DNA from 3 places in the Mesorhizobium sp. M0159 genome. Region 2 is predicted to be linked to each of the others. Evidence: predicted binding sites of a transcription regulator. Region 2 holds the regulator's gene; each other region holds the start of a gene.
The links. Region 2 encodes PhoB, which activates phosphate uptake and scavenging genes when phosphate is short. Its sites were predicted from a motif close to TGTCATNNANCTGTCAT; they were not measured.
Positions count from the first base shown of each region.

Region 1: the regulator PhoB is predicted to act here: its motif matches at 2,784-2,800, upstream of ugpB (sn-glycerol-3-phosphate ABC transporter substrate-binding protein UgpB).
Region 3: the regulator PhoB is predicted to act here: its motif matches at 8,257-8,273, upstream of NKJ32_RS13285 (esterase-like activity of phytase family protein).

Region 1 covers NZ_JAMYTF010000009.1:66,779-76,592, forward strand. Annotated here, with positions in the region: gene ugpE (sn-glycerol-3-phosphate ABC transporter permease UgpE) at 1-436, opposite strand, end outside; gene ugpA (sn-glycerol-3-phosphate ABC transporter permease UgpA) at 445-1,329, opposite strand; gene ugpB (sn-glycerol-3-phosphate ABC transporter substrate-binding protein UgpB) at 1,411-2,721, opposite strand; gene NKJ32_RS12360 (bifunctional diguanylate cyclase/phosphodiesterase) at 3,020-5,452, shown strand; gene tlpA (thiol:disulfide interchange protein TlpA) at 5,455-6,138, opposite strand; gene argH (argininosuccinate lyase) at 6,174-7,574, shown strand; gene NKJ32_RS12375 (hypothetical protein) at 7,646-7,852, shown strand; gene lysA (diaminopimelate decarboxylase) at 7,868-9,136, shown strand; gene NKJ32_RS12385 (ArsR/SmtB family transcription factor) at 9,147-9,449, opposite strand; gene NKJ32_RS12390 (threonine/serine dehydratase) at 9,513-9,814, shown strand, end outside.
Region 2 covers NZ_JAMYTF010000054.1:11,400-21,213, forward strand. Annotated here, with positions in the region: gene NKJ32_RS30250 (CHASE domain-containing protein) at 1-1,255, opposite strand, end outside; gene NKJ32_RS30255 (ATP-binding cassette domain-containing protein) at 1,385-2,179, opposite strand; gene NKJ32_RS30260 (sugar ABC transporter permease) at 2,257-3,621, opposite strand; gene xylF (D-xylose ABC transporter substrate-binding protein) at 3,764-4,804, opposite strand; gene NKJ32_RS30270 (ROK family protein) at 5,091-6,335, shown strand; gene phoB (phosphate regulon transcriptional regulator PhoB) at 6,345-7,034, opposite strand; gene phoU (phosphate signaling complex protein PhoU) at 7,051-7,758, opposite strand; gene pstB (phosphate ABC transporter ATP-binding protein PstB) at 7,791-8,594, opposite strand; gene pstA (phosphate ABC transporter permease PstA) at 8,591-9,442, opposite strand; gene pstC (phosphate ABC transporter permease subunit PstC) at 9,446-9,814, opposite strand, start outside.
Region 3 covers NZ_JAMYTF010000010.1:66,296-76,109, forward strand. Annotated here, with positions in the region: gene NKJ32_RS13245 (Gfo/Idh/MocA family protein) at 1-435, opposite strand, end outside; gene NKJ32_RS13250 (LacI family DNA-binding transcriptional regulator) at 631-1,656, shown strand; gene NKJ32_RS13255 (ribokinase) at 1,667-2,584, opposite strand; gene NKJ32_RS13260 (MurR/RpiR family transcriptional regulator) at 2,581-3,456, opposite strand; gene NKJ32_RS13265 (ABC transporter permease) at 3,453-4,430, opposite strand; gene NKJ32_RS13270 (sugar ABC transporter ATP-binding protein) at 4,447-5,979, opposite strand; gene NKJ32_RS13275 (sugar ABC transporter substrate-binding protein) at 6,036-7,094, opposite strand; gene NKJ32_RS13280 (TIM barrel protein) at 7,137-8,126, opposite strand; gene NKJ32_RS13285 (esterase-like activity of phytase family protein) at 8,374-9,814, shown strand, end outside.

The DNA.
Region 1 (9,814 bases), on a different contig from region 2:
AGGTGTCGATCATGCCGAGATCGACCATCACCTTGTAGGTCGGCAGGATGCGCACCTCGACTGGAAGCATCAAGGTGATGAAGATCAGCCAGAAGAAGGTCATGCGCAGCGGAAAGCGAAAGAACACGATCGCGTAGGCCGACAGGATCGAGATGAAGATCTTTCCCACCGCAACGCCGAGCGCCATGATCGTGGTGTTGAGGAGCAGCCTGCCGACGCTGACCCCGCCGATACGACCGATGCCGCCGAACAGCGCCTCGCTGTAATTGTTCCATAGCTGGCCGCCGGGCAAGAGCGGCAGGGGCGGCCTGAGGATCGTTTGCAGCGTGTGCGTCGAGGCAACGAAGGTGTAGTAGATCGGAAAAGCCACGATCAATATGCCGAGGATGAGCACGGCATGGGCGATGAAGGTGCGGAACGGGGACTGGCCGATCATCGCTGCCCTCAGCCGTAATGGACTTTGCGTTCCACATAGCGGAACTGGATCGCTGTGAGCGCAATGACGATGGCCATCAGGATGACCGACTGCGCCGCCGAATCGCCCAGGATCAGATTGACGAAGCCGTCATTGTAGACCTTGTAGACCAGCGTCTCGGTCGTCTTGCCCGGCCCGCCGCCAGTGACGGCATGAACGATGCCGAACGTGTCGAACAGGGCATAGACGGTGTTGACGACCAGCAGGAAAAAGGTTGTCGGCGCAAGCAGCGGGAAGACGATGGTCCAGAAGCGCTTGGTTTCGCCGGCGCCGTCCATGGCCGCCGCTTCGATCAGCGTTTTCGGCACCGCCTGCAGGCCGGCGACGAAGAACAGGAAGTTGTAGCTGATCTGCTTCCAGGCAGCAGCCGACACCAGCAGGATCATGGCGTGGGTGCCGTTGAGCAGCGGGTCCCATACGATGCCGAGGCTTCTCAGCAAATAGGCCAACGAGCCGATCGAGGGATTGAACAGGAAAAGCCAAAGCATGCCGGCAATCGCCGGCGCCACGGCGTAAGGCCATATCAACAGTGTGCGGTAGAGGCCTTTGCCGCGCACGGCCTTCTCGGCCATGACCGCGAGCAGCAGGGCCACAACCATGGCAACGATCGCGGTCGCAAGAGAGAACACTACTGTGACCTTGATCGAGTTGAGGTAGGCCGGATCGGCCAGCACCTTCCGGAAATTGGCAAACCAGACGAACCTGCTCTTCAGCCCGAACGGGTCTTGCCTGAGCATCGACTGGCAAAGCGCCTGACCGGCCGGCCAGTAGAAGAAAACCAGGGTGATGGCGAGTTGTGGCGCCACCAGCAGGTAGGGCAGGATCTTGTTGGGAAAGACGACGCGTGGAGACAGGCTGATTTCCCTCGCTATCCAGGTGTCGCCCACGCGAGCCCGCGTGGGCGATATTCCAACCGACTAACCGAGATGATCCCGTCAGTTCTCCAGCGCTTCCTTGATCGCGACGTTGCCGCGCGCGACGGCATTGTCGAGCGCCTGCTGAGCGGTTTGCTGGCCAGCCAGCATCTTCTCCAACTCCTCATTCTGGATATCACGCACCTGCGGCAGATTCGGCAGGCGCACGCCCTTCGAGTTGTCGGTCGGCGCCTTGCCTGTCATCTGCAGGATGGGTGTCTCGCGGCCGGGGTTTTTGTCATAGAAGCCTGATTTCTTGGTCGCCTCGTATGCGGCGAGCGTCACAGGCAGGTATCCCGACTTCTGGTGCAGATATTCCTGCACATCGGTCTTGGACAGATAGGCAAAGAAGGCCGCGACGCCCTTGTATTCCTCGTCCGACTTGTTGCCGAACACCCACAGGCTGGCACCGCCCGGCGTCGTGTTCTGCGGGGCACTCTTGGCGTCACTGTCGTAAGGAAGCTGGCCGATGCCATAGTTCATGCCGGACTTGACGATATCGCCGAGGCCGCCCGACGATTCGGTGAAGATGCCGCATTCGCCGGCGAGGAATATCTGCTTGGCTTCGGAGGTGCGCCCGCCATATTTAAATGTGCCGTCCTTGGCCAGGTCAGCGAGCGCCTGGAAGTGGTTGACGAAAATCGGCGCATTGATCTTGAGTTCGACATCACCGCCGGCCAGGCCATTCTGCTGGGTGGCCCAAGGCACGTCATTCCACGCCGCGAAATTCTCCAGGTGGATCCAGGTCAGCCAGGTCGAGGTATAGCCGCAAGGGGCGGCGCCGCTCGTCTTGATCTTCTTGGCAGCTTCCCACACCTCGTTCCACGTCTTGGGCGGATTGTTCACGTCGAGGCCTGCCTTCTGGAAGATGTCCTTGTTGTAGTAGAGGATCGGCGAGGAAGAGTTGTAGGGGAACGATAGCATGGTGCCGTCCGGCTTCGAATAATAGCCGACGATGCCGGGCAGATACTGGCTCTTGTCGAAAGTCATCCCGGCGCCGGTCATCACATCGGCCACCGGCTTTATCGCACCCTCGGCCGCCATCATCACGCCGGTGCCGACGTCGAACACCTGGAGGATATCGGGCGCTTGCCCGGCACGAAAGGCAGCGATGCCGGCATTCAGCGTCTCCGGATAGGTGCCCTTGAACACCGGAACGAGCTCATAGTCGCTCTGGCTGGCGTTGAAATCCTTGGAGATCTTGGCGACGACCTCGGCGTTGGCGCCGGTCATGGCGTGCCACCAGCTGATCTGCGTGACGGCGAAGGCGGAGGTGGTGGAAAGCAGGGTCACGGTCGCGGCGATACCGGCCGCAAAGCCGAAGAACTTCATGTTTCATCTCCCGTTTGTCATTGGCGAAAGGGGCACTTCCGCAAAGCCAATATGTGGCGCTGATGACAATCGGACAACGGTTTTATTGCGGATCAATGAACATCATTCCTTCCTAAAGTGCACTCGCTACCGAAACCGGGCGCCAGAAATCACATCACCGTCTTTTCGGCGCAGCGGCGCGTCGGTTTTCCCCCGAAAAGACCCGCCTCATGGCCCGCGGGTTAACCATTCGTTAAAATCTCCAAGAGCTAATCAGTCACACCTCCCCTGTTAGTTTTGGCAGACCGAGTGAACCAGGATGCTGACGGTCTATAATTGTATTGTAAGTCAGCACGATCCGAGACTGGTTGCGCTCGCCGCACTCGTCTGTGGAATTTCTTGCTTCTCAGCGGTTAATCTCCTTAAGCATGTCGGCCGATCGACCGAGCGAAACCGGCTTGTCTGGCTGATGATCGCCGCGGCCTCGACCGGGTTCGGCATATGGGCGACGCATTTCATCGCCATGACCGCGTTTACGCCGGGAATCCCGAACGCATACAATCCGGGATTATCCGCCTTTTCGCTTGCCGCCGCCGTTATCATGACCGCGCTTGGGATGTGGGTCGCCACCTTGCGCCGCGGCATCGACCATTTCCTCGTCGGTGGCGCCATTCTGGGCGGCGCCATCGCGACGATGCACTACATCGGCATGGCAGCTTTCGAGGTCGAAGGCTGGGTCGTATGGAACCTGCTCCTTGTCGCGATATCGCTTCTGGCCGGCGTGACCCTCGCGGCACTGGCGCTCCTTGTCGTCTTGCGCCGTCCGTCAGCGCTCGCGACTTTCGGCGGCGCCGCGCTTTTGACGCTGGCGATTTGCAGCTTGCATTTCATCGCGATGGCCGCGGTGTCGATCATTCCGGACTCCTCGATTGAAATATCCGAACATTCCATCGAGCCCATTTCCCAAGCCTTTGCCGCAGCGGTCGCCAGCCTGATAATCCTTGTGCTATCGGGTGCCGCGCTATGGATCGACCTGCGCTTTCGCCGCCAGAAGCTCGAGGCCGATCGCATGCACGATCTCGCCAATGCGGCGGTGGAAGGTCTGATCGTTTGCGATGGCACCCGCATTGTCAGCGCCAATGACAGTATGGCGAAGCTGACCGGAACAGCGACAGCCACCCTGAACACGATGCAATTCGGCGAGCTTTTCGACGGACAGAGCGCAGCCGATATGTCCGGCTTCGGCGAACAGGCGCAGGAAGCGAAGTTAAGAGGCAGCGACGGGGCGAGAATTCCTGTCGAGCTGATCGCCAGGAAAATAACCTACTGCGGCAGGCCTCATACGGTGCTTGCCGTTCGCGACATCCGTGAGCGCAAGAAGGCAGAACAAGAGATCCTCCGCCTCGCGCATTTCGATCCGCTTACCGGGCTTGCCAATCGGCGGAGCTTTTCTTCCCGGCTGGAAGCAGAATTCGCCTCGATGGATCGTGGCGGCAAGGATGGACATCTGGCGCTCCTGCTGCTTGACCTTGACCGGTTCAAGCAAGTCAACGACCTCTATGGCCACGGGGCCGGCGATGCTATGCTGCAGAAGCTGGCGCACTGCATTTCCGGCATCCCGCGCCACGGACAGATGCTCGCGCGTCTCGGCGGCGATGAATTTGCCATCATAGCTCCGAACCTCCCCGACCCCCTGGCCGCAGGCCGGATAGCCGAGGACTTGCTGGCGGCGATCCGGGAGGAAAACAGGGTTTCGGTCGGCTCCGGCCTCGTCTCGGCCAGCATCGGCATCGCCTTCTTTCCGCTGGATGCCGAAGACCAGGCCGGCCTGATCAGCCATGCCGACACGGCACTCCATCGCGCCAAAACCGAAGGCAGGGACACTTATCGGTTTTTCGAGATAGCCATGGGCACCGCGGCCCGCGACAAGCGCGTGATGGAGCATGAATTGCGCCAGGCGATCGCCCGCAAGGAGTTCCACCTCGTCTATCAGCCGCAGAAGGAGATCCGCGGCGGCAGGATGATCGGCTTCGAAGCCCTGGTCCGTTGGCAGCACCCTGAGCGGGGTGACATTTCTCCGGCCGTTTTCATCCCCGTGGCCGAGGACAGTGGCGCTATCGCGCAGATAGGCGACTGGGTGCTGACGACGGCTTGTAACGATGCTGCTCGCTGGACAAACCCGCTGATGGTCGCCGTCAACGTCTCCGCCGTGCAACTTCACAATCCGAACTTCAGCCGCAAGGTGCACGACGCATTGACGAGATCCGGCCTGGCCCCCGGCAGGCTCGAACTGGAGATCACCGAAACGGCCCTGGTGAAGGACATGCCGCGCGCGCTGGCAACCTTGAGGCAGGTCAAGGCGCTTGGCGTGCATGTGGCGATGGACGATTTTGGCACCGGCTATTCTTCGCTGTCCAACCTCAGCGCCTTTCCCTTCGACAAGATCAAGATCGACGGGTCGTTCATCAAATCGGTCGACAAGAACGCCCAGTTCGCGGCGATCGTTCGCGCCGTGCTGGGGCTTGGACGCGGTCTCGGCCTACCGGTTCTGGCAGAAGGTATCGAGACGCCGGGTGAATTGCAGTTCCTGGACGCCGAGGCTTGCGAGATCGGGCAAGGCTACTACCTCGGCAAACCGGCTCCGATCGAGACATTCGGGGAACTGACGGGCGTGGCCTCTCCGGCAATCCGCACCGCCAGCCGACGCGGCGCAAGCATTGCCGTGCTCAAGCCGCGCCTGCGCACGGTCTGAGCCTATCCCGGCTGAAGCGCCGCCTCGACCAGACGCTTGGCATCCGGCCCCGACCATTCGGCCGGGCCATTCATATGGGCGATCAGGCAGCCTTGCCCATCGATCAGCATGGTGACCGGCAGACCGAGCGCCAGGCCGCGCGTCTTGACGTCGTTGAACAGCGCCATCGTGGCATCGCGATAGTAGCCGAGCGACTTGACGCCGGTGTCCTCCAGGAACTTCTTCGGTTTGGCATCGTCGCCGGCATCGACGTTGACGGCAACAACCTGAAACGCATCGCTGCCCATCTCCTTCTGCAGCGCATCGAGCGCCGGCATTTCGGCGCGGCAAGGTGCGCACCATGTCGCCCACAGATTGAGCAGCACCGTCTTGCCGGCATGATCGGCGATCGTCGTCGGCTTGCCGTCGGGGCCGTTGAAGGCAAGGCTTTTCAGCGATTGCGGCGGATCCGCCGGCAAAAGCGCGGCAACTTGGCCGGTGGCAGCGGCGGCGATCTTCTTGGCACGGTCGGTCTTGGCGGCGCAGGCGACGTCGTCCTTGCCGCCGCCGGCGGCCACTTGCGCGGGCGCCTTGTTGCCAGAACTGCTTTCCCTGACATATACCGCGACCGCGCCGGCCAGCACGCCCGCAACCAAAGCGGCGAGGATGAGACGCAAAGCCGGGAAAAATCTATTGCCGTCTGCCATTTTGCAAAAACTGCTCCGGAGCACGGGTTATAGCGATGAACGACAAGAAGGCCAGCAACCAGATGTGGGGCGGACGTTTTGCCTCGGGTCCGGCCGCAATCATGGAAGCGATCAACGCGTCGATCTCGTTCGACCGCAAACTCTATGCGCAGGATATTCGCGGCTCGATCGCCCATAGCCAGATGCTGGCGCAAACGGGCATTATTTCGGCGGCCGATCAAGAAAAAATCGCTCACGGGCTGAACACGATCCTGGCAGAGATCGAGGCCGGCACCTTCGAGTTCTCGACCAGGCTGGAAGACATCCACATGAATGTCGAGGCCCGTCTGGCCGATTTGATCGGCCCCGCCGCCGGCCGCCTGCATACCGCCCGCTCGCGCAACGACCAGGTGGCGGTCGACCTCAGGCTGTGGGTCAAGGACGAATGCTTTCGTGTCGCCGAGGCGCTGAAGGGCCTGATCACGGCGTTCCTGGATCGGGCCGAGGAGCATGCGGCAACGGTGATGCCGGGCTTCACCCACATGCAGGCGGCGCAGCCGGTGACCTTCGGCCACCACTGCATGGCTTATGTCGAGATGTTTGCACGCGACCTGTCGCGCGTCCGCGATGCGATTGAGCGGATGGATGAAAGCCCGCTCGGCGCCGCCGCCCTTGCCGGCACCAGCTTTTCCATCGACCGGCACCAGACGGCGAAGGCGCTTGGCTTCCGCGAGCCGATGCGCAATTCGCTCGACAGTGTTTCGGACCGCGATTTCGCGCTCGAGTTCCTGGGCTTGGCGGCGATCTGCGCGACGCATCTGTCGCGGCTGGCCGAAGAGATCATCATCTGGTCGACGCCGCAATTCGGCTTCGTCAGGCTATCGGATAGTTTCTCGACGGGTTCGTCGATCATGCCGCAGAAGAAGAACCCGGACGCTGCCGAACTGGTGCGCGGCAAGACCGGCCGCGTCACCGGCCATCTCGTCGGCCTGCTGACGGTGATGAAGGGCATGCCGCTGACCTATGGCAAGGACATGCAGGAAGACAAGGAATCCGTCTTCGACGCGGCCGAGACGCTCGACCTGATGCTGGCGGCAATGACCGGCATGGTGCGCGACATGATGGTGAACACTGCTGCGATGAAAAAGGCGGCCGGCGCCGGCTATTCGACTGCGACCGACCTCGCCGACTGGCTGGTGCGCACGCTCGGCCTGCCGTTCCGCGAGGCGCACCATATCACTGGCCGGGCGGTGGCGCTGGCCGAGGACAGGAAGATCGGGCTCGACAGGCTTTCGCTGGAGGATCTGCAGTCCATTCACCCCGGTATCAGCGCCGACGTGTTTTCGGTTCTTGCCGTGCAGAATTCTGTAAAGAGCCGCACGAGCTTCGGCGGCACCGCGCCGTCCGAGGTGCGCAAGCAGATCCGCTACTGGAAAAAGCGGCTCGCCAAGGCGTAAGACGCGGGGTGCAATGGCCGCAAAACTCGGCTAGAAGCGGCTGCGGGCAACAGTTTCGGACGGATGGCACGATGACCGGAAGCAGGATTTTGGTGACGCTGACGCTGCTGGCGGCAATGGCCACCGTTGCGGCCTGCGGCAGGAAGGCTGCGCTCGACACGCCGTACGCGGCAGCCGTGCAGGCCCGCAAGGACGCCGAGAAGGCCAAGCAACCTTTGCCGCCGGAGCCGGAAAAACCTGTCGAGGACAAGAAATTCATCCTCGACCCGCTGCTCTGATTTCGGACCAATCTCGTGAACCATTTCGACTACCGCGACGGCGCGCTGCATGCCGAGGACGTGGCGATATCAGACATCGCCGCCAGCGTCGGCACGCCGTTCTACTGTTATTCGACGGCGACGCTGACCAGGCATTTTCGCGTCTTCACCGAGGCCTTTGCCGGGCTCGATGCTCTCGTCTGCTATGCCATGAAGGCGAATTCCAACCAGGCCGTGCTGAGGGTGCTGGCAAGGCTCGGCGCCGGCGCCGACGTGGTCTCGGAGGGCGAATTGCGCCGCGCTTTGGCGGCCGGCATCCCGGCAAGCAAGATCTTGTTTTCGGGCGTCGGCAAGACCGCGCGCGAAATGGATTTCGCACTCTCGGCCGGCATTCTCTGCTTCAACGTCGAATCCGAACCGGAGCTGGAGCTGCTGTCGGCCCGCGCCACCGCGCTGGGCAAGGTCGCGCCGATCTCGCTGCGCATCAATCCGGATGTCGACGCCAGGACGCACAAGAAGATTTCGACTGGGAAGGCCGAGAACAAGTTCGGCATTCCGTGGCAGCATGCGCGGAAGGTCTATGCGCGCGCGGCTGAGCTGCCGGGCATCAAGGTCACCGGCATAGACACCCATATCGGCAGCCAGATCACCGAATTGCAGCCCTTCGACGACGCCTTTGCGCTGCTGGTGGAGTTGGTCGGCGCCTTGCGCTCCGACGGTCATGCCATCGAGCACATCGATGTCGGCGGCGGCCTTGGCATTCCCTACCGCGTCGACAACAACCCGCCGCCTTTGCCCGATGCCTATGCCCAGATCGTCAGGAAGCATGTTGCCAAACTTGGGCTGAAAGTGATGTTCGAGCCAGGCCGGCTGATCGTCGGCAATGCCGGCATCCTGGTCTCGCAGGTGATCTTCGTGAAGGAGGGCGACGCCAAGAACTTCCTCGTCGTAGACGCCGCGATGAACGACCTGATCCGGCCGACGCTTTACGACGCTTTCCACGACATCAGGCCGGTGTCGCAGCAGCCGGCCGCTGCACCACGCATGAAGGTCGACGTCGTTGGCCCGGTTTGTGAGACCGGCGACTATCTCGGGCTCGACCGTGACCTGCCCCGGCTGAAATCCGGCGACCTGATCGCTGTCTCCACCGCCGGCGCCTATGGCGCCGTTCAGGCCGGCACCTACAATACCAGGCTGCTGGTACCGGAAGTGCTGGTCGACGGCGACCGCTTCCACGTTGTGCGCCCGCGCCAGACCTATGACGAGCTGATCGGACTGGACTCGGTGCCGGACTGGTTGGAGTAGAACTCTGCAGCTACAGCCGGTGCTGAATGAGCGCCCTGGTCTCGGCGATTCTGTCCTCATTCCGGCGATAGAATATCCACTGCTTGATGCGCTTGCTGCGCAAAAGCCCTGCCTGGGTGAGCACGCGCATATGCTCGCTGAGCGTTGCCTGGGTGATCCCCAGCTTTTCCGCGATCAGCAGCGCGCAGACGCCGTCCTCGACCAGATCGCCGTCCGTCTGCGACGGAAAATGCGCTCGCGGGTCCTTCAGCCAATCGAGGATCTGCAGCCTGCGCTCGTTGGCGATTGCTTTGAAGACATCGATCTCTTGCATTTAGGCACTTTGCCAAGTTACTAAGTTATGTCAACTCTGAATGTCAACTCTGGGAGTGAAAGCATGCTGCACGGCCACACGATCACACGCGAGCGCATTGCGGCGATAGAACCCCGCATCCGGCCCTTCGTGCGCCACACGCCGGTGCTGCGCGTCGACATGGCCGATTTCGGCCGCCCGCCTCTGCCTGTCGACCTGAAGCTTGAGTGCTTGCAGCATTCCGGCTCGTTCAAGGCACGTGGTGCGTTCACCAATCTCCTCGAACGGCCGGTTCCTGCGGCCGGCGTCGTCGCCGCATCGGGCGGCAACCACGGTGCCGCCGTCGCCTATGCCGCCATGCGGCTCGGCCACAAGGCGACCATCTT
Region 2 (9,814 bases):
GGCCTAGCTCGATGCGCAGCAGGTCGCCGAGATCGGCTTTCTGCCAGCGTGAGCGCGTCAGCATGTCCTGGGAAGCCGCCATCGCCTGCAGCCGGGCCGAGAAAGAAGCCGAGAATTCCTGGACGTCGGTGGTGTGCGATGCTGTCTGGCGCGCGATTGCCAGCACCCGCGTGATCGAGTTCTTGATGCGATGCTTCATCTCCTGCAGCATCAGGTCTTTTTCCAGCAGGCTCTTTTCGGTCGTTTCGTGAAGCAGCGAGACCGCCTCATAGGCCCGCTCCTGATAGCGGGCCACCAGCGCGATGGCGCCCGCAAGCAGCAGTCCGAACAATCCGAGCATCACCGGGATGGCGCGCGAGGAAGGTTGCGAGAAAGCACTTGTCGGCCTGAACAGGACGACCCACGGCCGGCCGGCGACGGTGATCTTGCGGGTGACCAGCAGCCTGTCGCCGAGGCTCGAAACAGGCGGCGTTTCCGATTGGAACAGCAGGTTGTCGCTGTCCACCGTGCCGTCATAGATCTCGGTGTTGACCGGCAGCAATGGTGCCCGGCTGAGCGCAGCCTGGAACAGATCACGGGCGCGGAAGGCCGCATAAAGGAAGCCGGCAGTCGAGGATCTCGTCGCGTTCACGGCGTCCGGCGCGGTTTCGACATTGAGCCGGACGAAGACGAGGAACCCGGTAAAGGTCTGCGCGGCACCCGTATCCTTGCCGAACTGCACGAGCCCGCTGGCGTGCTGCTGGTCGTCGGTCATCGCCTTTTCGATCGCCTCGCGCCGCGCCGGCCCGGTGAACATGTCGTAGCCGATGCTGGATTTGTTGGACGGATCCAGCGGTTCGAACAGCACGATGGGCGTACGCCACGGTAAGTTCGTGTCGGGATAGATCGGATGGCTTGCGCCGTGATCGTGCAGGATGTCGCGCTCGACCGCCGCCTCGTTGCCAGTTTTCGCCAGGCGAAGGAAACCGATGCCGCGCAGGCCGGCGAAATTATTCTCGATGTCGAGCGCGTTGAAGAAGGCCTTGAACTCGCCCTGCGAGATACCGCCATTGCGTGCGTCGAACAGCGCCCGGGTCGAACGCAGCAGCGACAGGTCCAGGTCGATGCGGCTTTCGATCCGGTTAAGCGCGTCGTCTGCCGTCGCCTCGAATTTAATGCGGGCCGCCTCCTGGGTGGCAAAATAGGCAAAACCCGCCATCGTCAGGCTGATCAGCGCGACGGCGATAAAAGCGACGGTCGGAAAAAGCTTCTTCAATTGCTGATACGTCCCGTGGACGGTTCGGCATCTTTATGGGCAAGTCCTGACGCCAACACAATGGCGAGGCCAATGCATGGTGACGGCTGGCACATTTTGGCGGCTTGTGATTAGCCGGCTAATTCTCGTTCATGCGGCGATCTTCAGCGCGCCCGGCCCCGGAATGGCGCCGGGTGGGCACTTGCCGAGGATGATCATGCCGAGCACCTCGTCCTGGGTGACGTCGGTTGTGCGCGTCGTTCCGACAACCCGACCGTTCTTCATGACGCAGACACGGTCGGCAAGCTCGAACACGTCGTGAATATCATGGCTGATCAGGAAGATGCCGATGCCGTCGGACTTGAGCTGCCTGACCAGTTCGCCGACCTGCGCCGTCTCTTGCGGCCCGAGTGCCGCCGTCGGCTCGTCCATGATCAGGATGCGAGCATTGAACAGGATGGCGCGGGCGATCGCCACCGACTGCCGCTGGCCGCCCGAAAGCTTTACCACCGGCTCCTTGAAGCGTTGGAAACGCGGATTGAGCCTGCCCATCACCTTGCGCGCCTCGGCCTCCATGGCGACGTCGTCGAGCGTACCCCAGCCGGTCATCAGCTCGCGGCCGAGAAACAGGTTGGCGGCCGCATCGACATTGTCGGCCAGCGCCAGCGTCTGGTAGATCGTCTCGATGCCGTACTTCTTGGCGTCGCGGGGATTGGAGATCGAAGCTTCCTCGCCGTTGACGAAAATCTGGCCCGCATCGCGCTTGTAGGCGCCGGACAGGATTTTTATCAACGTCGATTTGCCGGCACCGTTGTGACCGAGCAAAGCCATCACCTCGCCCGGGAAAAGGTCGACAGAGGCATCGTCGACGGCGCGAATGCCGCCGAAAGCGATGGAGATGTTGCGCATGTCGATCAGCGGCGTGGGAGCGGTTTTGTCTGCCATGCTCGTCCTTCCTCCCTATAGATCCTGCTTGAGCATCAAGTTGTACGAAAACCGGTTTCCACCTTGCGGGATCATGCTCAGACCCGTTTGCGATAGACGGTATCGAGCCACACCGCGACCACCAGCACGGCTCCGACAACGATGCTCTGCAGCGGCGAATCGATGCCGAGCAGCACCATACCGGACTGCAGCGACTGCATCAAAAGCGCGCCGAGCATGGCGCCGAGCACTGTGCCGGAGCCTCCGGCGAGCGACGTGCCGCCGATCACCGCCGCCGCGATGACCAGGAGCTCGTCCAGCGTGCCCAGCGCATTGGTCGACGAGTTCTGCCTGGCTGACGAGATCGCTGCGGCGATCGTCGCCAGCACGCCCATGATCATGAACACCTTCATGGTCACCCAGCGCGTGTTGATACCGGCAAGGTTGGCTGCTTCCGGATTGCCGCCGATGGCGAAGACATAGCGGCCGAAACGGGTACGCTTGGCGATGAAGGTCATGATCAGCCCTACGGCTACAGCCATCAGCACGGGTATGGCGATGCCATGGGCGATGAACAGCCCGCCTTCGGGAACGGTTATATTGTTGGCCGCCGCATATCTGTTCACGATGCCGACCGGCCAAGGATAGGAATTGGCAAGCCATATGGCGCCCATGATGACAAGGCAAGTGACGGCCCCGAGGAACGTCTCGGCCCAGATCGGGCGTAACGGGAAGCGGAACCGCTTGCGCTGCACCCGCCCGTTGAGCAGCATGAACACAACCGCCAGGCACGCGACAATTCCGACGATCCAGCTCCATCGCGCACCGATCGAACCCGTCGGTCCGCCGCCCATCAGCTGGAAAGTGGCATCCAGCGGCGCAATCGTCTGCCCACTGGCGACCCACCATGCGGCACCCCGCCAGACCAGAAGGCCGCCCAGCGTCACGATGAAGGCCGGCACCTCGAGATAAGCGATGATGTATCCCTGGAACGCTCCGATCAGAAGGCCAAGCGCGAGGCCGATGGCCAGCGCCAGGATCCAGATCCAGGGGTTGCCTAATTGCAGACCGACCATTCGCACCAGGAAATGCACCTGCGCAAAACCCATGACCACGCCGATCAGGCCTTCGGCGGAGCCGACCGACAGGTCGATATTGCGCATGACGATAACCAGCACCATTCCGGCGGCCATTATGGCCACGGCCGAAGTCTGCACCGACAGGTTCCAGAGATTGCGTGGCGTCAGGAAGGTCCGGCTGTCGAAGTCGAACGGATTGACGCCGAGCCGTACGCTAGAAATGACATGCAGGCCGACCCAGATGACCAGCAGCGCGCCGACCATGCCGAGCATGCGCGTGTCGAGTTCGGTTGCCTTGAGAAATCGGGCAACAATGCCGAGTTCGGATTCCCGTGCCCGGTCTGTCGTGCTGTCGACCGGCGTGTTGGACGTCGTGTCGGTCATGATGTTTCTCCCGCCGGGTTGCCGTCTGCCGCGGATGCCGGAAGCAGCCTAGAAGTTATCCGCCGGAAGCGGAAAAACAACTCTTGTTGGAAAAACGCCGCGGCGAGCGGCCGCGGCGTTCGGACTTTTCGGAAACGTCGGCTCAGTTGCAGACTGCAACAGTGCCAGCCGTCACCCCGGCGCAGACCTCTTCTTTCTTGATCCAGCCGGCGTCGATGACGACGTTGAGGTTGTCCTTGGTGATGGCGACCGGGGTCAGGAACAGCGACTTGACGGTATTGCCGCCGGGCGTGGTGAAATCCTTCACGCCGGCAATGTCGGTCATCTGCTTGCCGTCGGCCAGTTGCGAGGCGATCTCGGCGGCATTCTTGCCGAGCTCGCGCGCATCCTTCCACACCGACACGGTCTGTGTGCCGAGCGCGATGCGGTTCAGCGCGGCGTGGTCGCCGTCCTGGCCCGAAACCGGAACCGATCCGGCCAGCCCTTGCGCCGTCAGCGCGGCGACGACGCCGCCGGCAGTGCCGTCATTAGCGGCGACCACGGCATCGACCTTGTTGTCGTTGGCGGTCAGGAACTGTTCCATGTTCTTCTGAGCGTTGGCCGGCAGCCAGCCGTCCGTATAGGCCTCGCCGACATTCTTGATCTTGCCGCCGTCAATGGCCTCCTTCAGCACCTCCATCGAACCGGCAAACAGGAAATCGGCATTCGGATCGGAACCCGAACCCTTGATGAAGACGTAGTTGCCTTCCGGCTTCACCTTGAAGACTTCGCGGGCCTGCATGCGGCCGACTTCCTTGTTGTCGAAGGTCAGATAGAACACGTCCTTGTTCTCGATCAGCCGGTCATAGCCGACGACCGGGATGCCTTCGTCCAGTGCCTTCTGCACGGCCGGCCCGATGGCCGAGGCGTCCTGCGCCAGGATGATCAGTGCGCTGGCGCCCTGCGAGATCAGGCTCTCGACGTCGGTGAGCTGCTTGCCGGGGTTGGACTGTGCGTCGGCGGAAATATACTTGTCGCCTGCGGCCTCAATGGCCGCCTTCATTGCGGCCTCGTCGGTCTTCCAGCGCTCTTCCTGGAAGTTCGACCAGGAAACGCCGATGACCTTGTCTTTAGCCTGCGCCACCGACGCCAGCGCCAGCGTCATGGCGACACCCGCCAGAATGGCGGTCGTGAATTTCTTCATCATATCCTCCCTGCGCCGCGTACGGCGTGACCAATTGGCTCAAAGACCAGCTTAGAAGCTCTAATTTTTTCGAGCCTCGAAAAAATACTGGCCCGATCTCCGGCTGCTGTCAACATCGATTCTGATGGATTTTGATGACTCTGCGAGTTTTTTCGAGCGTCGGAATAAACGATGACAGCGCCACCTGCATCTGACACTATTTGCCTGCGTCCGACACTATTTGTCGGACATTACCGACGGCTTCCGGTTCATGAGCGGCCGCGGCAACCGGGAGGAAAGCAAAACAATGTCGGTCGGAATCCGCCATGACGATTTGCGCCGGCGCAACCGGGCGATGGTGATCTCGGCGGTGCGCCGGGCCGGCCAGCCATCGCGTACTGAGATCGCAGCTACCACCGGCCTCAGTCATTCGACCATATCGGCGATCTCTTCTGACCTGATACGGGAAGGCATCCTCGCCGAGAGCAAGGCAAGTGAGCCCGTTTCGTTGAAACGCGGTCGTCCGCAGGTCGGCCTCGCCCTCAACCCGGAAGCGGCGGCGGTGTTGACCGTGGTGTTGTCGCTGAATTTCCTGTCGGCCGCTATTATCGACTATACGGGACAGGTGGTCGCCGAGGAACAGCGCCGGCTGGACACGCTGACCATGCCGCGCGACGAGCTGATCCGTGAATGCATGACCATCGTCCGGCGCCGGCTGCAGGATCCAGACCTTGACGTCCGCAGTGTCGCCCGCATCGCCCTGGCGATTCAGGGCATTACCGACTCCCCTGCACGCGCCATGCTGTGGTCGCCGATCACGCCGCAGACCGACATCGCCTTTGCCGACATGCTGGAGGACGAATTCGGCATCCCGGCAACGGTGGAGAACGACTGCAACATGATGGCGGTGGCTTTGCGCTGGCGCAATCCGGATCGCTATCGCGACGACTTCATCGCCATCCTGCTTTCGCATGGCATCGGCATGGGGCTGGTGCTGAAGGGCGAACTGTTCACCGGGACGCATTCCTCGGGCGGCGAATTTGGCCACATGATCCATCGTCCGGGCGGCGCGCTCTGCCGTTGCGGGCGGCGCGGCTGCATCGAGGCCTATGCCGGCAACTACGCCATCTGGCGCAACGCCAGGCAGATGAGCGAAGACAGCGAGCCGGTCGCCGACGTCAGCGACGCCGACATGCGAGCACTGGCGGCCCGGGCGCGCGAGAAAGATGGGCCGGAACGCGAGGCCTACCGCAAGGCCGGCGAAGCGCTGGGTTTCGGTCTCGGCTCGCTGTTCGCGCTGATCGATCCGGCACCGGTCGCGATGGTCGGCGCCAGTGCCGCCGCCTTCGATCTGATCGAGCCGGCCATGCGGAAGGCAATCGCCCAGACCGCCGGCGGCCAGCATTCAGGCTCGATCTCCTTCGATACAGAGCCGAACGAATTGCCGCTGATCCGCGAAGGCTGCGCGATGCGGGCGTTAAGCTTCGTCGACCAGGAGATTTTCGCGCCGGGCGCGCAAATGAGGCCCAGCGTCAGAAAGAACGTAGCCTGACCAGGCGGGTCAATCTTCCCTGATCGCATAGCCGGCACCGCGGATGGTGCGGATGACATCCGGCATCCGGCCGTTGTTGACGGCTTTGCGCAGCCGCCCGACATGCACGTCGACGGTGCGTTCGTCGATGTAGATTGTCTCGCCCCAGACATTATCGAGTAACTGGCTGCGCGAGAAGACACGGCCCGGATGCCGCATCATGAACTCGAGCAGCCGGAATTCGGTCGGCCCGAGCCTGATTTCGCTCTTCTTGCGATAGACCCTGTGCGATTCGCGATCGAGCACGATGTCGCCTACCTTCAGCACGCTGGACAGCACTTCCGGCTTGGCGCGCCGCAGCAGCGCCTTGACCCTGGCCATGAATTCCGGTGTCGAAAACGGTTTGACCAGATAGTCGTCGGCGCCGGTCGAAAGACCGCGCACCCGGTCGCTCTCCTCGCCGCGCGCGGTCAGCATGATGATCGGCAGCCGCTCGGTTTCGGGGCGCACCCGCAACCGACGACAGAGCTCGATGCCGGAAACCGCTGGTATCATCCAGTCGAGCACCAAAAGGTCGGGCACATTCTCCTGCAAACGGATCTCGGCTTCGTCGCCGCGTGTCACCACCTCGACCTGGTAGCCTTCGGATTCGAGATTGTAGCGGAGCAGCACACCCAACGGCTCCTCGTCCTCCACCACCATTATGCGTGGTGCGATCATCGGCTGGGCACCCCCATCATGTCACCGGTGCGGACATTGTCGTTTCGTCCTGCTTCGGACGATTGACCGGCAATTGCTCGCCGGTCAGCACATAATACGCATTTTCGGCGATGTTGGTGACATGGTCGCCGATCCGCTCCAGATTCTTGGCGCAGAACAGCAGGTGCGTGCAAGCGGTGATGTTGCGCGGATCTTCCATCATGTAGGTCAAGAGCTCGCGGAACACGGACGTGTATTTGACGTCGATGCGCTCGTCGGCGGCACGCAGCTTGGCCAACGCGGCCGCATCGCCTGCAGCATATTCCTCGATGACACCCTGCACCTGGATGAGAACCAGCTGCGCCATCGCGTCGATGGAATGCGACAGGTCCCGCGGCGTGGCGCTGAGGCCGACCGCACTCACGCGCTTGGCGATATTCTTGGCAAGATCGCCGATGCGTTCGAGGTCGCCCGCCATGCGGATCGCTCCGACCACATGGCGAAGATCGTGGGCCATCGGCTGGCGTTTGGCGATCAGGGTTATGGCGCGGTCGTCCAGTTCGCGTTGACGCGCATCCATGATGGCGTCGTCGGAAACGACGCGTTGCGCCAGCACGTTGTCGGAATTCAACAGGGCCTTGGTCGCCCCGCCGACCATCGAACCGGCGAGGTCGGCCATGTCGCGGATCAGCTTGCTGATCTGCTCGAGATCCTCGTCGAAAGAAGCGACTGTGTGTTCGCCCATGGTCCTGTCCTCATATGCATGATCGGAACGGCTCAGCCGAAGCGGCCAGTGATGTAGTCCTGCGTGCGCTTCTCGCGGGGCGACGTGAAGATCTTCTCGGTCCGGTCGAACTCGACCAGTTCACCCAGATACATGAAGGCGGTCTGGCGCGACACGCGCGCCGCCTGCTGCATGTTGTGGGTGACGATGACGATCGTGTAGTCGGCTTGCAATTCGTCGATCAGTTCCTCGATCTTGGCAGTCGACAGCGGGTCGAGGGCCGAAGCCGGTTCGTCGAGCAGAATGACTTCCGGCTTCACGGCCACGGTGCGGGCGATACAGAGCCGCTGCTGCTGGCCGCCAGATAGGCTCAAGCCGCTGGCGTTGAGCTTGTCCTTGACCTCGCTCCACAGCGCGGCGCGCTTCAACGCCTGTTCGACGCGGCCGTCCATCTCGGACTTGCCGAGGTTCTCGTAGAGCCTGACGCCGAAGGCGATGTTCTCGTAGATCGACATCGGGAACGGCGTCGGCTTCTGGAACACCATGCCGATCTTGGTCCTGAGGAGGTTGAGATCCTGCGACCGGTCGAGAATGTTCTTGCCGTCGAGCAGCACCTGGCCCTCGGCCATCTGTTTTGGGTAGAGCTCATAGATGCGGTTGAACACACGCAGCAGCGTCGATTTCCCGCAGCCCGAAGGGCCGATGAAGGCCGTGACACTGCGCTCAGGCAGCGACAGGCTGATGTCCTTCAGCGCCTTGCTCTGGCCGTAGTAGAAGTTGAGATTCTTGACCTCGATCTTCGTCTTCTCGGCGACCGTTTCGGCCATCGTCATGTCTGGGGACAACATCTGTGTCATCTGTCCTCTCTGCGTCCGGTAAGGCTGCGGGCGAGGATGCTCAAGCCCAGAACCGTCAGGGTGATTATGAGTGCGCCGGTCCACGCCAGTTGCTGCCATTCCTCGTAAGGGCTGAGAGCGAACTGGAAGATGGTCACCGGCAGGCTGGCCATCGGCGCGTTGATATTGCTGCTCCAGAACTGGTTGTTGAGCGCGGTGAAGAGCAGCGGCGCCGTCTCGCCGGAAATGCGTGCTATCGCCAGCAATATGCCGGTGACGATGCCGGACAATGCGGCGCGGTAGGCGACCGAACGGATCACCACCCAGCGTGGCGCGCCGATCGCGGCACCGGCTTCACGCAACGCGTTCGGCACCAGGTTGAGCATGTCTTCAGTGGTGCGCACGACCACCGGAATGACCAGGATGGCAAGCGCAACGGCGCCGGCAATGGCCGAGAAATGTCCCATTGGCCGCACCATCAGCTCATAGACAAACAAGCCGATGATGATCGACGGCGCCGACAACAGGATGTCGTTGATGAAGCGGACGACGGTGGTGATGCGCGAAAAGCGTCCATACTCGGCCATGTAGGTTCCCGCCAGCACGCCGATCGGCGTGCCGACGACAACGGCGATGATCGTCATCAGCAGGCTGCCCGCGATGGCATTGAGCAGGCCGCCGGCCTCGCCCGGTGGTGGCGTCATCTCGGTGAAGACCGCGAGCGAAAGCCCGGCTGTGCCCTTATAGACCAGTGCGCCGAGAATGAGCGCCAGCCAGGCAAGCCCGATGCCGGCGGCGACGACGCAAAGCGCCATCATCACCGAATTCCTGGCTTTGCGGCGGCTGTGGAGCGATGAGGATGTCGACATCGGTCAGGCTCCCGTACGGGCGTCGATCCGCATCAGCATATAGCGGGCGGCGGCAAGGATCAGGAAGGTGATGGCGAAGAGGATCAGGCCGAGCGCCACCAGCGAGGAGGTGTAGAGGTCGCCGTCGGCCTCGGTGAATTCATTGGCGATGGTCGCCGAGATCGTCGTGCCCGGTGCGAACAGGGAGGCACTGATGCGATGCGCGTTGCCGATGACGAAGGTCACTGCCATGGTTTCGCCGAGTGCCCGGCCGAGGCCAAGCATGACGCCGCCCATGATGCCGATGCGGGTATAGGGAATGACCACGCGCCGGGTCACTTCCCAGGTCGTGCAACCGATGCCGTAGGCCGATTCCTTCAGCACCGCCGGCAC
Region 3 (9,814 bases), on a different contig from region 2:
CGCACCAATGGCGCCGGAATCGAGAAAGCGCCGGATGCGCCTGACGTTGGCGACATAGCGGCGGTTCTGCACGACGGCATGGATGCGGCCGGCGCTGCGGGCCGCCTCGACAATGGCACGCGCATTGTCCGGGCTGTCGGCCAGCGGCTTTTCGGTCAAGAGATGGCAATGGTGGGCAAAGGCGGAAAGCGCGACCTCGCGGCGGGCGGCGGGAACCACCACGTCGAACACCGCGTCGGGCCTGGTCTGGTCGAGCACGGCGTCGAGGTCGGTTCCGATGACGGCGCCGGAAAGCTCGTATTCGCGCGCCCTTGCCCGCGCCCTTTCGGCGTCGAGATCAACCAGGCCGACAATGGCGAGCCCGTCGATCTGCTTGGCTGCATCGAGCCAGGCTTTGCTCATCGCGCCGCAGCCGACCAGGACGACATTGATCATCCAGCACTCCTCCCTCTCGGCCCCTCCAGACCGATCGTCACGGCGTTCACGGCAGGGCCGCAAACGTTCTTCCGTAAACGTTTACGAGAACACACCCGATGGCGTAGAATGTCAATTGGCCGATAGCGAAAAACGTGATGCCGGCTTGGCCTGAAGAGCGGCCGGTGCTAGCCAAGCAAGGGGGAGAACTGTCCTTTGGCGTCCAGTATTCACGACCTTGCACGTCACCTGAACATTTCGATCGGCACGGTGTCGCGCGCACTCAACGGCCGCGCCGACGTCAATGCCGACACACGCCAGCGCGTGCTCGATGCGGCCAAGAAGCTGAATTATTCGCCGAACCAGTCCGGCCGCAGCCTGCGGCGCGGCGCCACCCATTCGATCGCCTTCATGCTGCAGCCTCATCCGGGCGACCAGGAATATGGCGAGCCGTTCTTCATTCCGTTCCTGACCGGGTTGCAGGCCAAGCTCGCCGAAAGCGCACTCGACCTGATCGTGGTGATGGGCGCGCCGGGCGACTATCAGCAGGAGCGCCTGCGCCGTGTCGTCGAGACGCGGCGGGCCGATGCCGTGGTGCTGGCCTGGACGCGGCGCGAGGACGAGCGCATCGACTATCTGACCCAGGCCGGTTTCCCGTTCGCGACGCTCGGCCGCAGCCGCTCCGGCGGCGATTCCTATCCCTCGCTCGACCTCGATTTCGAAAAAGCCGGGGCTGACGCGGTCGATCGTCTCGTCGCGCGCGGTCACCGCCGCATCGCCGCCATCCGCCCGTCGCTCGACCTCAATTTCGGCTATCTGTTCCTCGCCGGCTATCGCAAGGCGTTGCGGCGGCACGGCATCGAATTCGACCTCGAGTTGATCGCCGACGGCTTCATCAACGAGGCCGGCGGCTACGCGGTGACGCCGAAGGTCATGCACTCCAAGGACCCACCGACGGCCATCATCTTCAACAACGACGCGATGGCGCTTGGCGGCTGCAAGGCTCTGGCCGAGGCGGGCATCAGGCCCGGCCACGACGTTGCGGTGATCGTCATCGTCGACACGCCGCTCTGCCGCTATTTTTCGCCGGCGCTGACCGGCTTCCGCCCGGCGCTTGAGCCGATGGGCGAGCGGTTGGCCGAAATGCTGCTGGCATCGATCCCGGCTTACGCCGGCGCCGAAGGCGCACGCATCATCCGTGAAGTCTGGCCGCTGGAACTGATCGCGCGCGACAGCGATTGAATCGCGGCGGTCACTGAGCAGGCTCAGATTGATCAAGACCCCCGCGCCCGCGCTCTGGCGTTGCGACCAGCGAGGCAGCGGCGGCATTGGCGGCGGCAAGTGCCGCCTCGACGGGCTGCCCACGCGCAAGCCCAGCCGCGAAGGCCCCAACGAATTCATCGCCGGCACCGTGGGTGCTGATGACCTTCACCGGCATCGCAGGCAGTGCGAACGCCTGGCCGCCACGGTCGCGATAGGCAACGCCCTCGCCGCCTGCCGTGACGATCGCGGCCGGATAGGAACCGACGAGCATACCGGCCGCCTTCGCAGCCCCCTCGAGCGTGTCGACGACCGCAACGCCGGCCAGGAATTCCGCCTCGATGGCATTGACGATGACGATATCGGTGAGTGCGACCAGTTCGGCTGACAGCTTTCGCGCGGGTGCCGCGTTGAGGACGACGCAGCCGCAATGCGCCTTCACCGCCCGCGCCGCGGCAATGTTGGCGCCTTCCGGTACCTCGTTTTGCAGCAGCAGAACCGCCGTTTGCGCGATCAGCTCGGCCGCCTCAGTAATGTCCTTTTCGCCGAGAGTGAGATTGCTGCCCGAGACGATTACCGCGCCATAGTCGCCGCTGTCGTCGAAGATCGCTACGCTCATGCCCGAGCCGGCGCCCGCAGCCACTCCCACGAAGCGCTGGTCGACGCCGTTGCGATCGAGATTGTCGAGAAGCGCGCGGCCGAAATCATCGTCGCCGACAGCGCCGATCATTGCCGCACGCACGCCGGCCCGCGCTGCCGACACCGCCTGGTTGCCGCCCTTGCCGCCGCATTTTGGATGCCAGGCATGGCCGGTGACCGTTTCGCCCTTGCGTGGGCGATCGGGGGCTTCGACCATGATATCGTAATGCAGACTGCCGAATACGGTCACCAGCGGCGGGGAAGCCGTCATGTGCCCTTATCTTTCCGTTTCGACGTCACCGCAGACATGGTGCGGCCGAGATTGCGCTCCGCCGCCTGGTAGTCGCGTTGCGCGACCGCCACGAACAGCGCGTCGAGGATGTTGAGCTGGGCAATGCGCGCCGCTGCGTTCTCACCCATCAACGGCGAGCCTTGCGCGGTCGAGCAGAGCACGATGTCGGCGACGGCTGCCAATGGCGAGCTGTCATAGTTGGTGATGGCCAGCGTGCGCGCGCCGCTTTTGCGCGCAAGCTGGATGGCGTCGATGACGGCGCTGGTATTGCCGGAATGCGAAAAGCCGACGGCGATGTCGTCGGCGCCGAGCAGCGAGGCGGACATTAGCATCATGTGCGAATCGTCGTAGACAGAGGTGCGGATGCCGATGCGCAGGAATTTGTGCGAAACGTCGCGTGCGATCTGCGCCGAGCCGCCGACGCCGTAGAAATCGCGATTCCTGGCGCGGTAAAGCAGATCGGCGGCACGGTCGAAATCGTCCATGTCGAGGATGGCCAGCGTCTCCTCCAGCGCCTGGATGGAGGTGCGGAACACCTTCTGCACGATCTCGGCCGAACTGTCGTCCACCGACAGCTCCTGATGCATCTCGGCGGTCGGCAGGCGGCTGTATTCATAGACCGCCGTGCGAAAGTCGCGATAGCCGGAAAAACCCAGCTTCTTGGCGATCTTGACCACCATCGCCTCCGAGACACCGGCCTCCTCGGCGATCTGCTTGAGCGGTATGGTCTCGTCGAAGCCGCGCCGTCCGAAGACCGTTTCAACCACCTTCGCCTCGAGCGGCGTCAGATGCGGCATCATCATGCGAATGCGCGGTCCTACTGCTTTCAGGTCCAGCCCGGTCAAGGTCATCCACGTCCCCTCGTCACGCGATCGATAAGCATCGCGGCGAGGATTATAAGGCCAGTTGCCAGGAGCTGATAGAAGGACTGCACGTTCATCAGCGTCAGGCCGTTGCGCATGCTGCCAAGAATGACGGCACCCAGGATGGTGCCGACGACGCTGCCCTTGCCGCCCATCAGCGAGGCGCCGCCGATCGCCGCCGCTGCTATGGCGTCGAGCTCCCAGAGATTGCCCAGAATGGGTTCGGCCGCACCCAGCCGGCCGATCAGGATCTGCGCTGCAAGCGCTGCCAGCAGGCCCGAGATCATATAGGCGGCGATCTTGGTGCGGGCGATCGGCACGCCGGCTATGTAGGCCGCCTCCTCATTGCCGCCGACGGCGAGCAGATATTCGCCGAACGGCGTCTTCTTGAGGATGATCCAGGCAATCAGCGCGACCACCGCCACGATGATGACCGCCAACGGCAATCCGAACAGCGAGCCGTTGAAGATGGCACGGAAGCCGGCAGGCAGGCCGAGCACCGGATTGCCGCCGGTATAGATCAGCGCCAGCGCCCGGTAGGTGCTGAGCGTTCCCAGCGTGACGATGAAGGGCTGCAGCCCGACATAGGCGACCAGCACGCCGTTGAGCAGTCCGCAGGCAAGGCCGATGGCGAAGCCGGCGGCGATGGCCAGCGGAAACGGCACACCGGCAACCAGCATCGAGGCCGAGATGACCGCCGAAAGGGCTGCCGTCGGCCCGACGGACAGATCGATGCCGCCCGAGATGATGACCAGCGTCATGCCCAACGCCAGGCAGGCATTGATGCTCGATTGCTGCAGGATGTTGATCAGATTGCGCTCGGCAAAGAAGCCGGGGACCAGTGCACCGAAGACGGCGAGGATCACCACCAGTCCGATCAGCGTGCCGGCGTCGCGCACGGAAAACCGGTGCAGGAGATCTGCCCTTGGGCGCGCTGCTGTGTGTTCGATTATATCGGTCATCCGCTGGTCCTGTCCGTTATGCACCGGCCCGATGGCCTTGCGCCTTGCCGGCCTCAATCTCCGTTTGGGGTATGGCGTGCGCGGCGATCGCCTGTTCGCTGAGACTTGCACGGCCCAGTTCGGCGGCGACCGTGCCGTCGCGCATGACCAGCACGCGGTCGGCGAGCCGGATCACCTCGGGGAGTTCGGACGACACGACGATTACCGAATGGCCTTCGGCGGCGAGTTCCTCGATCAGGTGGTAGATCTCCGCCTTGGCGCCGACATCGATGCCGCGCGTCGGCTCGTCGAATAGAAGGATCCGCGTTCCCGCCGCCAGCCAGCGGCCGATGATCGCTTTCTGCTGGTTGCCGCCGCTGAACAGGCGGATCGGCCGGTCGAGCAGGAACGGCCTGAGATTGACCCGCTTCATCTTCTCGGCTGCGACCCGTTTCAGCCTTTTGTGATCGATGACGCCGCGCGGCGCGAACACGCCCATCGAGGCCAGCGCCATGTTGCTGGAGATCGACCGCAGCGGCACGATGCCTTCGCGCTTGCGCTCCTCCGGCACCAGGCCGATGCCGGCCGCGATGGCGTCGCGCGGACTGGAAAGCTTTACCGCCTTGCCGTCGATCTCTATTGCGCCTGATGAGGCCCGGTCGGCGCCGGCCAGGAGCCGCAGCAGTTCGGTGCGGCCCGAGCCGACCAGGCCGGCAACGCCCAGCACCTCGCCGCGATGCAGGTCGAACGAAACGTCACGGACCTTGGTTGCCGAGGCGAGGCCACGCAAGCTCAGCCTGACCTCGGGGGAAGCATGCGAGCGGTGTTGTTCCTGGGCAAGCTCGCGGCCGACCATCATCGAAACGACGGCCTTTTCCGACACCTGCGCGAGATCGACGGTTTCGACCACAACGCCGTCGCGCATGACAGTGGCGCGCTCGCAGATGCCGAACACCTCGTCCAGCTTGTGCGAGACATAAACGACGGCGACACCGTCGCGTGCCAGACCGGCAATGACTTCCGCCAGCCGTTCGAACTCGCTCGGCGTGAGGCTCGACGTCGGCTCGTCCATCGCCACGATCCTGGCGCGGTCGAGCAGCGCCCGGGCGATCTCGACGATCTGCCGCTGCGCCACCTTCAGCGAGCCAAGCGGGGCTGCCGGATCGATGGTCGGGTCGATGGCGGCCAGGGCTTCCGCAGCGCGGCTTTCCTGCTCGCCCCGTGCGACGAAGACGCCGCCGCGCGTCAACGGATGGCCGAGAAACATGTTCTGGGCGACGCTGAGGCGTGGCACCTGCTGTAACTCCTGATGGATCATCGCCACGCCGGCGGCGCGCGCCGCGACCGGGTTGTTCAGCGTCACCGGTTTGCCGTCAATAAGCACGCTTCCCGCCGTCGGCCGGTAGACGCCTGACAGGATGCGCAGCAGCGTCGACTTGCCGGCGCCGTTTTCACCGAGCAGCCCATGGATTTCGCCGGCGCCGACCGAAAAGGACACATCGCTCAGCGCCCGCACGGCCGGAAACACCTTGGAAATGCCCTCGAATTGCAGCCGGGAGATGACTGACATTGCTTCGGTTCTCCAGGCAAGGTGCCGACCCAAGGCCGGCACCTGCCGGCCCTGCTCTACTGGCCCGCTGCCGCGTCCTCGAGCAGCGCCTTGCGCACGGCGTCGCCGGCGCCAGAGTAGCGGTCGGCATTGTCCTTGGTGATCAGCGCCTGCGGCGTGGCGACGACGCGCGGCAGCTTCTGCCCGGCCACCAGTCGCAGCGCCGATTCCAGCGCCACCTCGCCGGTCAGCACCGGGAACGAATCGACGGTGCCGGTCAGCTCGCCGGCGCGGATCGAGGCATAGGCGTCGGAGATGCCGTCGGTGCCGAACACGGCGACCTTGTCCTGCAGCCCGGCAGCCTTGACCGCCTCGACGATGCCCAGCGCCATGCCGTCATTGTTGGCATAGAAGCCGATCAGGTCGGGGTGCTGCTGCAGGATGTTGGTGGCAGCGTCGTAGGAGGTCTGGCGATCCCAGTTGCCGGGGACGCTGGCGACGACCTCGAACTTGCCGGCCTCGGTGACCGTGGTCTTGAAACCGTCGGTACGCTGGACGGCGGCGTAGACGCCGGCCTGGCCTTCGACGATGGCGACCTTGCCGCCGTCCGGCCGATTCTTGATGAACCATTTGGCGACGCGCACGCCGTTGTCGCGCTGGACATTGCCGACATAGTGCTCGGCCTGCGGGATGACCGCGTCGTTGACGTTGACCACCGGCACATTGGCGGCCTTGGCCTGTTCCATGATCGGCTGCAGGTTGGAGTCGGTCTGCGGCGAAACGAGCAGCACGTTGTAGCCTTGCGTGACCAGGCCTTCGGCGATGGTGAGCTGGCCGAGCTGGTCGCCCTCGCTCTGCGCCGCCTGGTAGACCACGGGCACGCCGGTGCGGTCGCCGAACGATTTGTAGCCCTCTCCCAGCGAACGCCAGTATTCGTTGGTCAGCGTCTTGGAGACCGCACCCGCCTTGGTGCCCTCGGGCAGCTTGGGGAAAGCCCCGAACTTGGCCTCGACCTGCGACCAGTCGATGCGATCCTTCTCGGTGTCGGAATTGAGCGGCGCGAGGTCCGCGGAAAACGACGAGCCTATAGACAGCGCCATCAGGGCAGCGGTGGCGGTGGCAAGCAGAAATTTCATGGTCTTTCCTCCCTGGTTGAAAACGGCGATGGCGCCGGAGCTTCAGCTGTCCGGCCCGAGCATGGCTTCCTGGATGATGGCCTGCGAGGCGACCGCGTCCTGACGGTCGACGGCAGTGGACAGGCGATTGTCCTTTTCCAGCCGATCGACGACGCGCAGCATGCGCTTGACAGTCGCGATGTTGACTTCGCATTCGTGGACCGGGTCGAGCCCGGTCATGTCGGGGAACGTGTCGAAGTAGATGGCGCCGGCATAGCCGTCTCGACGGATCTGCCTGAGCAGCTCGATCGTCTGCAGCGTATGCACGGCCCCGACCATCAAGCCGTCGTCGCGCTTGGCGTAGCCGTCGTTGAGATGCACGCCGAGCAGCTTGCTGTGTCGCGCCACCAGCGCAGCGGCGAAAGCCGGCTGCTCGTCGGCGTAGAGCACATGGGCGAAATCGAGCGTCACGCCGAGATTGGGCAGGCCGATCTCGCGGATCGCCAGCAACGTCGTCGCCGCATCGGGCATCAGGCTGTAAGAGCGCGGCTCGTTGGGTTTGTATTCAAGGCTGATCTGGCAATCGGGGTCATGCGCCGCAACTTCACGAATTCCATCGATTTCGTGTTGCCAGAGCGTCGCATAATCGGCCTGGAAAGCATAATCGAAGCCATCCTGCCCGAGCCACAGCGTCATCAGGCCGGCGCCCGCCTCGCGGATGGCGTCGATGCCGGCCTTGGTCAGGTCGATGGCTTCGCGGCGAACGGAAGGATCTGGATTGGTGAAGGCACCGAGCTTGAAAGCCGGATTGGAGTAGTAGCGCATGGCGAAACCATTGATGGAAAGCCCGATGTCGCTGAGTTTGCGCGCCATTTCCGTAGGTTTTTCGCCGACATGGTCGGGGAAGTTGAGGTCGAGATCGGTCAACTCCGCAACCTTCGCCGCACGTGCCGCCATCTGCAGCATGGACGGTTTGCCGACAAGATCGGGCCACTCGGACTGTGGCCGCGAGGCAAAGGAATTGAGGCGGGTGGCGAAACGACAGGCAGTCATCGGGGACCTTTCATTGTCATAACTTTACATAATAACGATTATTTGTAAAGTTGTTAATTGCTCGCTCGGCGACGACGAGTTCGCCATACCCAGGCCAGTTGCAACCACGGGGGACAAGCAAGCGCGGCACTGTCACGCAAGTATCATGTTCGCGTCCTAGATCGCTTCTCCGAAGGCTTTCGCGGCATCCTTGATGCGACGCGGCGCTTTTTCGGGCCCCGGCAGCTTTGTCACAAAGAGGATTTCCATGAAAAACCTGCACCGAACCGCGTCCCTCGCCGTCGCGCTGGCGATGTTCACCGCCTTGACCCCGGCCTTGGCTGAAAACGCCGCAACCGTCGGCGGCGTCAGCTTCGTCAACAAGGGCATGGTCGGTGTCGGCCGCATCCCGGCCAGCCAGAAGGACAAGTTCGGCGAGACGTTTGGCTCCGGCTCAGGCATGTCGATCGACGCTGCCGGCTGGACGCATGGCGCCGATGGCTACAAGGGCTCGTTATGGCTGTTGCCGGACCGCGGCTACAATGTCGTCGGTACCACCGATTACCGCCCGCGCCTCAACACGATCGCCCTCGAGTTCGCCCCGATCGCGCCGGGTGCAGTGCCGGCCACCGGCCAGGAACAATCGGGCCTCAAGGCGACGCTTGCCGACACCATGCTTTTGACCGACGACAAGGGCGCCGACGCAACCGGCCTCGATCCGCTCAACGGCGTGCGTGCCGCGACCGACGACATGCCGATCCTGCCCGAAGCCAACGGCAAGCTCGCGCTCGATAACGAAGCGATCGCACGGCTGCCCGACGGCACGATGTTCATCTCGGACGAATACGGTCCGAACATCTACCGCTTCTCCGCCGATGGGCGTCTGATGTCGGCAACGCAGCCGCCGGCGGCGCTTGTCCCGATGCGTCACGGGACGCCAAACTTTGCTTCCAACAATCCGGGACTTGGCGCGGCAGACCCAGATCCGAAGGATCCCGAAACCGGCCGTCAGAACAACCAGGGCCTCGAAGGCATGGCGCTGACGCCGGACGGGAAGTTCCTGATTGCCGTGCTGCAGTCGGCCCCAAGGCAGGATGGCGGCGATTCCGCCTCGACGCGTCAGAACACGCGCGCGCTGGTCTACGATGCCTCGGATCCCGGCCAGCTCAAGCTCGCGCATGAATATGTCGTGCCGCTGCCGGTGTTCACCGATGCCAAGGGCAAAACCAAGATCGCCGCGCAGAGCGAAATCGTGGCGCTGTCGGACAAGACCTTCCTGATGCTGGCGCGCGACAGCGGCAATGGCCAGGGGCTGAAGGGCGACACCTCGCTCCACCGCGAGATCAGCGTCGTCGATGTGTCTGCGGCAACCGATGTCGCCGGCACAGAATTCGACAAGGACAAGCCGCTGGCGCCCAAGGGTGAGCTCGATCCATCGGTGACGCCGGCCAAGCTGACGCCGTTCATCGACATCAACGACAAGAGCGAGCTCGGCCGCTTCGGGCTGCACAATGGTGCGCCCAACGACCGCAACAACCTTTCGGAGAAGTGGGAGGCGATGTCGGTGGTGAGCGTCCTCGATCCAACACTGCCCGACGACTATTTCCTGTTCGTCGCCAATGACAATGACTTCCTCACGCAGGACGGCTTCCAGGTAGGCGCGGCCTACAAGGCCGAGGATGGCGCCGATGTCGACACCATGTTCCTGG